2 regions of the Bacillus sp. 41-22 genome follow, and region 1 is predicted to be linked to the other one. Evidence: riboswitches for the same ligand, from Rfam matches in the RefSeq annotation. Region 1 holds a riboswitch; the other holds the start of a gene.
The links. Region 1 has a riboswitch for preQ1 ahead of queC (7-cyano-7-deazaguanine synthase QueC). Riboswitches for the same ligand answer to the same signal wherever they lie in the genome.
Positions count from the first base shown of each region.

Region 2: it holds a riboswitch for preQ1, as region 1 does, so the genes downstream of both, LCF45_RS08095 (QueT transporter family protein) here and queC (7-cyano-7-deazaguanine synthase QueC) in region 1, are expected to answer to the same signal.

Region 1 is NZ_CP084035.1:1,339,298-1,342,721, forward strand. Features, by position in the region: gene LCF45_RS06805 (ATP-binding protein) at 1-973, opposite strand, end outside; PreQ1 riboswitch class I at 1,182-1,225, shown strand; gene queC (7-cyano-7-deazaguanine synthase QueC) at 1,319-1,981, shown strand; gene queD (6-carboxytetrahydropterin synthase QueD) at 1,981-2,472, shown strand; gene queE (7-carboxy-7-deazaguanine synthase QueE) at 2,465-3,181, shown strand; gene queF (preQ(1) synthase) at 3,200-3,424, shown strand, end outside.
Region 2 is NZ_CP084035.1:1,581,201-1,584,624, reverse strand. Features, by position in the region: gene cspB (cold shock-like protein CspB) at 1-131, shown strand, start outside; gene LCF45_RS08110 (DUF2564 family protein) at 251-499, shown strand; gene LCF45_RS08105 (zinc-finger domain-containing protein) at 533-709, opposite strand; gene LCF45_RS08100 (ribonuclease H family protein) at 722-1,381, opposite strand; gene LCF45_RS08095 (QueT transporter family protein) at 1,506-1,994, opposite strand; PreQ1 riboswitch class I at 2,001-2,045, opposite strand; gene LCF45_RS08090 (aldose 1-epimerase family protein) at 2,177-3,049, shown strand; gene LCF45_RS08085 (reverse transcriptase-like protein) at 3,120-3,424, shown strand, end outside.

The DNA.
Region 1 (3,424 bases):
CTAATGTAAGAATAAGGTCGCCACCTGTAGGCATAGCCTCAATACAATTTTTAAAAATATTTAATAAACATTGGTTCAGTTTTTGCTTTTCGCCAGCGATAAAGAAAGATGTACTTTGTTTTATATAATTTATACGAACATTTGCTAAATTGGCGAGAGGTGTGATCAAAGACAACGCATGAAGTAATTCTTCCTCTACTTGTAATTGTTGTTCTTTTTCAATACTCGGTTTTGCAAAAGTTAAGTAGTCTGTAAGAACGTGATTTGCTTGCTCGATACCATTAATGGCTATGTCGATATATAATTTTCGTTCTTTCTCAGAACATGTATCTGACTGTAAAAGTTGTAAAAAACCTTTCGTTGCAGTTAAAGGATTACGAATTTCATGAGAGATAGAAGCTGCCATTTCGCCGATTAAATGAAATTTCTCAGCGTTCATAAGTTCATTTTGGAGACGAACTTGCATTTGTAATATGTGTAGTAAATATAAAATAAGGATCGTGCCAATCATCGTACATAGTTCGTACACAATGATATGTGGTATATAATCTGCCTCATTTGTAACACTTGCAAGGAAAAATGGTATCCAACCAAATCCATAAGTAAGACTGTAAAAAATAGCAAGTGTTATTTTTATATGATTAGAACTTCGATTAAAAAATTTGTATGTTAATAGTAGAACAATAAATAGGAGAATAGAAGCGATAAAGGATGGAAACGCACCTATTCCTCCCAATAAAAAGCGATAAATGTTTAATACAGCTAAAATAGAACCACCAGCAATAGGCCCTCCCGTTAACGTGCCGACAATTAATACGATATGTCGCATGTCGAACTGAAAACCATTATTTGTTTTTGCTGCGAAAGTGATACATAGTATGGTAGCGAGGCAACACAATACAATAAATATGGCTGAATTTAATTTAGGAGATCGTTTCCCTTTCTGATTCCAAAATAAATGATATACGAGCATTGTAACGAGAATAGATAATATATTTAAAAAGAGGTAAATAATAAAGAGTTCCAGTGGGATGCCTCCTCTCTTCTAACATTAAATTAATCATACTATAAAATGAAATAAATGAAATGCGAAATAGCGGAAAAAATCAGAAATTTTTTCTGGTAGTATACAATATGTTACAATAATCTTTGTCAATGAAAGAAGAAATTCCGTGCACTGCATGGGAGAGGTTCGCGAACTCCCTCTATAAAAAACTATGGAAACAACAATATCATTAGGTATTGTTTTGTTTTTTTATTGTGACAGTTCAAGAACGTTCTTTCTTCTTATTCGTAGTAGAGAAGGAGAATGAGTGAAATGAAAAAAGAAAAAGCAGTTGTTGTTTTTAGTGGTGGACAAGATAGTACAACATGTTTATTTTGGGCGATACAGCAGTTTGAAGAAGTGGAAGCTGTAACATTTAACTACAATCAACGTCATAAATTAGAAATTGATTGTGCAGTGGAAATTGCGAAAGAGCTAGGAATTAAACATACGATACTAGATATGAGCCTATTAAATCAACTTGCTCCAAATGCGTTAACGAGAACGGATATGGAGATTACACATGAAGAAGGTGAATTGCCATCAACATTTGTAGATGGACGAAATTTACTATTTTTATCATTTGCGGCTGTATTAGCAAAACAAGTTGGAGCACGTCATATTGTAACGGGTGTATGTGAAACTGATTTCAGTGGTTATCCAGATTGTCGTGACGTGTTTGTGAAATCATTAAACGTTACATTAAATTTATCTATGGATTATCCGTTTGTTATTCATACACCACTTATGTGGATTGATAAAGCAGAGACATGGAAATTATCTGATGAACTTGGAGCATTTGAGTTTGTTAGAGAAAAAACATTAACATGTTATAACGGAATCATTGGTGATGGTTGCGGTGAATGTCCAGCATGTCAACTTCGTAAAGCGGGATTAGATACGTATCTACAAGAACGCAAAGGAGCGAGCAACTAATGGATAACTTTTTTGGATTTCGCATCGTAGAAAATTTGCAAAAAATGGACAAGGATATTCAGCGTGAACAACTCAAATATCATAATAAAAGAGTAATGGTCAGCAAGGAATTTACATTTGACGCAGCGCACCATTTACACTGCTATGAAGGGAAATGTAAAAATTTACATGGACACACATATAAAGTCGTATTTGGAATTAGCGGATATGTAAATGAAATAGGCCTTGCAATTGACTTTGGAGATATAAAAGAGATTTGGAAAAATGAAATAGAAATTTATTTAGATCATCGTTATTTAAACGAAACATTGCCAGAAATGAATACGACTGCTGAAAATATGGTCGTTTGGATTTATGAAAAGATGGCAGAAGCATTAACGAAAGATAATCGTGCGAACGAATATAAGGGAGCTCGTGTTGAATTTGTTCGTCTTTTTGAGACGCCGACTAGTTATGCGGAAGTAAGACGGGAGTGGATGCTCGATGAGTAAAATCCCCGTCTTAGAAATATTTGGTCCAACTATTCAAGGAGAAGGGATGGTTGTAGGACAAAAGACAATGTTTATCCGTACAGCGGGCTGTGATTATAGCTGTGCTTGGTGTGATTCTGCTTTTACATGGGATGGATCGGCCAAAGATCAAATTAAACAAATGACACCGGAAGACATTTGGAATGAGCTTGTAGAAATTGGTGGAGAAAATTTTTCTCATGTTACGATTTCGGGTGGAAATCCTGTTTTGCTGAAAAATATGCAATTTCTTCTTTCTATATTAAAGGAGAATGGAATGCGAACAGCGGTAGAAACGCAAGGGAGTAAATGGCAAGATTGGTTGCTTCAAATTGATGAGGTAACGATTTCTCCAAAACCACCAAGTTCAACTATGAAAACAGATTTTCATATGTTAGATTCTGTTATTCATAAACTAGCAGGGAAAGATTTTAGTTTAAAAGTAGTAGTATTCGATGATCAAGATTTTGAATATGCAGTTAAGATGCACGAGCGTTATCCGAATGTACCATTTTTCTTACAAGTAGGGAATGATGATACGAAAACAGTGGATGATGCGGTGCTTATAAAAAAACTATTAGAAAAATATGAGTGGCTTATTGAAAAAGCTGTGAATTGTAAAGAAATGAATGATGCGAAAGTACTGCCTCAGCTTCATGCGTTAGTATGGGGAAATAAACGAGGGGTATAATGAGAAGGGATGTTTAAAATGGCAGGAAGATTAGATGAAGATTTAAAAGATGTAACATTATTAGGAAATCAAAATACAAAATATTTATTTGAATATAGCCCGGAAATTTTAGAGGTATTTGATAATAACCATCCAAACCGTGATTACTTTGTAAAATTCAATTGTCCTGAATTTACAAGTTTATGTCCGAAAACAGGACAACCAGATTTTGCAACAATTTATATTAGCTACATTCCAGAACAA
Region 2 (3,424 bases), 240 kb from region 1:
AAGATGTATTCGTACATTTCTCTGCTATTCAAAGCGACGGCTACAAAGCTTTAGAGGAAGGTCAAGAAGTATCTTTCGACATTACTGAAGGAAACCGTGGACCTCAAGCTGCTAACGTAGCAAAACTTTAATCCCACATATGACAGGAGGTTACCTTACTTGGTAACCTCCTTTGTTATTCCTTTGTATATTTCCGTTTTCCAGAGCAAAAACTATGTGAAATGCGCAAAATACAAAGGAGGCAATAACAATGGGGTCACATGTAAATGATTTTGAAGAAGTAAAATTCCGTGTAGAAACTGCACAAAAAATGGTAGGTTCTGCAACAATTTCAATGGATCCAGACACATTAGAGCATGCCACTACTGCAGTAGAATCGGCTCGTTCTCAGCTTGAAATCATGAAATCCGTTGCAACGGATTTAGATGAGCCATTTCTAATGAATGAAGAAAAAAAATTAAGTAAATGCGAGCATCAATTACATGAAGCGAAGCACTAAAAAACATCCAGAGAAAATTCTCTGGATGTTTTTTTATGACAATTGCTCCCCATACTTTTTCAACTTCTCTCCAACCGTACATTGCCGTATACAAAAAGAATGGGCATAGTATTTACTATGATTTTTCCGATTATGTTCCTGCAGGAAACACCCTCCGCAATACGTTTCTAATAAGTCATTTACCTCTGTAATGAGTTGCTTCTTCTTCACGTGTGCACCTCTCTATTCGGTTATTTCTTTATGACTATCAATTGTCGTCCCTTCTAATGCTTGCGCTGCTAATTGATGTGCCTCTTTATTTTGCTTTCTAGATATCGGTTCACAAATAAGCTTTAATTTCATTTGCTTCGCTTTTTGTTCAATTTGATCTAAGTAATGATTTAAATGTTCATCATAGCAAGGCCATTCACCAGCTAATTGCTGCAGTACAACTTGAGAATCTCCACGAAGTGTAACTGCTTCATATTTAATTCCTAATTCCTCGAGTGTATTCATCCCGTATAATAATGCTGCATACTCCGCTTCGTTATTATCATATATGCCTTCTATGTATGCATTGCGACGAATTCGGTAATTTGTATTTCCTTTTTTATAGTATACACATATACCAACCCCAGCTTCTTTCGTCTGTACATCATAACCACCATCAAAATAAACTTGAATTTCTTGCGGGTCTTCCTCCACTTGCTTACTCAGTTTTTTCATTTCTTTTAATGACCATTCCGCGTCCATTTCATCGAAAAATAAAAGTTCTTTCACCCTACCTGTTTTCTCAAAATCCTCCGCAAATTGAAGTACTTCTTCTATGTTCATATAATCTGTTGTTAATTCAGTTTGTAAACCACGCTTCGTTTTATACAACCAATGTATTTTATATTTCATACTAGATTCCCCTTTTATAAGACTTCTTATATTTATTTTATTATATTTTATCAAGAGTCACAGTATTATATACAATTTAATCACAGACAAAAAGAGCCATCCTAAGTAAGGACAGCTCTTTCATCTATTGCATAAATCTTTCAAATTGCACTCGCTTATTAATCCAGTACATTACAGGCATACCAATTGCCATTACAACAAATTCACCAACTGCACAAGTTAGCCATGTCAATAAAAATGGCAGATCAAACGCAAGATGAAGTTCAATTGCAATCATAAACATTGTGACTGTAAAAATAACTGTATTAAAAATCATACGAGCCCAAACACCTTTAATGAAGCGCATAGAAATAATAGTTGCAAGTAATGCAAGAATGGATTGCCCTACTCCAAATACTAAATCATAAGCGATCATAGGTGAGAAAAAGAGATTCGTTAAAAATACACCTAATACAATCCCGTAAATTGCTTTCTTATTGAATACAACGAGATGATTAAACATCTCTGAAATACGAAACTGTACACTGGTAAAGCCAAATGGCTGAATAAGCATGGAAACAGCAATATATAATGCCGCTAAAATACCATTACCGACTAATGTCCTTATATTCATGACAAAATCTCCTTAGTTTTTTTACGTGGGATGGTTTCGAACCACGTTATTCGTTTTTAAGCAACAAGATTATATTTTACTCAATAGGCACTCTTTCGTCAATAGATTCCTATCATTTACTACCTTTTTTCTTTTGGACAACGTATAATAAAACATATGAAAGATTTAGGAGGTTTCACTTCATGACAGCAACAATTCAAAATGAAAAAGTGATCGTTTCCATTTCTGACAAAGGTGCAGAATTACAAAGCGTTCGCTTAAAAGAAGATAACACTGAATACTTATGGCAAGGCGATTCTACTTATTGGGGGCGCCGCGCACCAATTTTATTCCCAATTGTCGGCCGATTAGTAGATAATACATACTACGTAGATGGTAAACCATATTCTTTAACACAACACGGCTTTGCTCGTGATCTTACATTCTCTGTAAAAGAACAAAGTGAAACGAATATTACTTATATTGTTACTAGTAATGAAGAAACATTAAAAAAATACCCATACGAATTCGAATTACTCGTTTCTTATGAGCTAGATGGACAAATCGTTCATGTAACATATGAAGTAAATAATCCTGCTTCAAAAGAGATGTTCTTCTCAATCGGAGCACATCCTGGTTTCAACTTCCCCTTATTAGAGGGCGAATCATTTACTGATTATCATTTAGCATTTAATGGTTCTGAACGCTTAGAAACAAGCGTATTAGAAGGACCTTATCTTTCAAGTAAAAAGCAATTAATCGCTGAAAATACGAATGAATTACCACTTACATACGATTTATTCAAAAATGATGCACTTATTTTTGAAAATATGAATACGGATGAAATCTCTATTCGTTCTCATAAACATAATAAATTTGTAAAAGTAGAATTTGACGGATTCCCATTTGTCGGTGTATGGACACCAGGCGAGAACGCACCTTTCTTATGTATTGAACCTTGGTACGGGATTGCTGATGAAGTAAATCCGGCAAAAGATTTCAAGGAAAAAAAAGGAATTCAATCTTTACAAACGAATGAAACATTTACATGTCGTTATAGTATTACAATCGGCTAAGTCACTCTATCCCCTACTTCAAAGAAACATATAAGTAGGGGATCATCTTATAATTTGGAGGTTTCTCATTTTGATTGAAGTATATATTGATGGTGCATCAAAAGGAAATCCTGGTCCTTCTGGTGCAGGAGTGTTTATTAAAGGGGTGCAACCAGCTGTACAGTTATCATTGCCCCTTGGGACAATGTCCAATCATGAAGCAGAATACCACGCTTTACTTGCGGCATTAAAATATTGCACGGAGCATAATTATAACATTGTCTCTTTTCGTACCGATTCGCAGCTTGTCGAGCGAGCTGTCGAAAAAGAATACGCAAAAAATAAAATATTTGCACCACTATTAGAGGAAGCACTGCAGTACATAAAAAGTTTCGA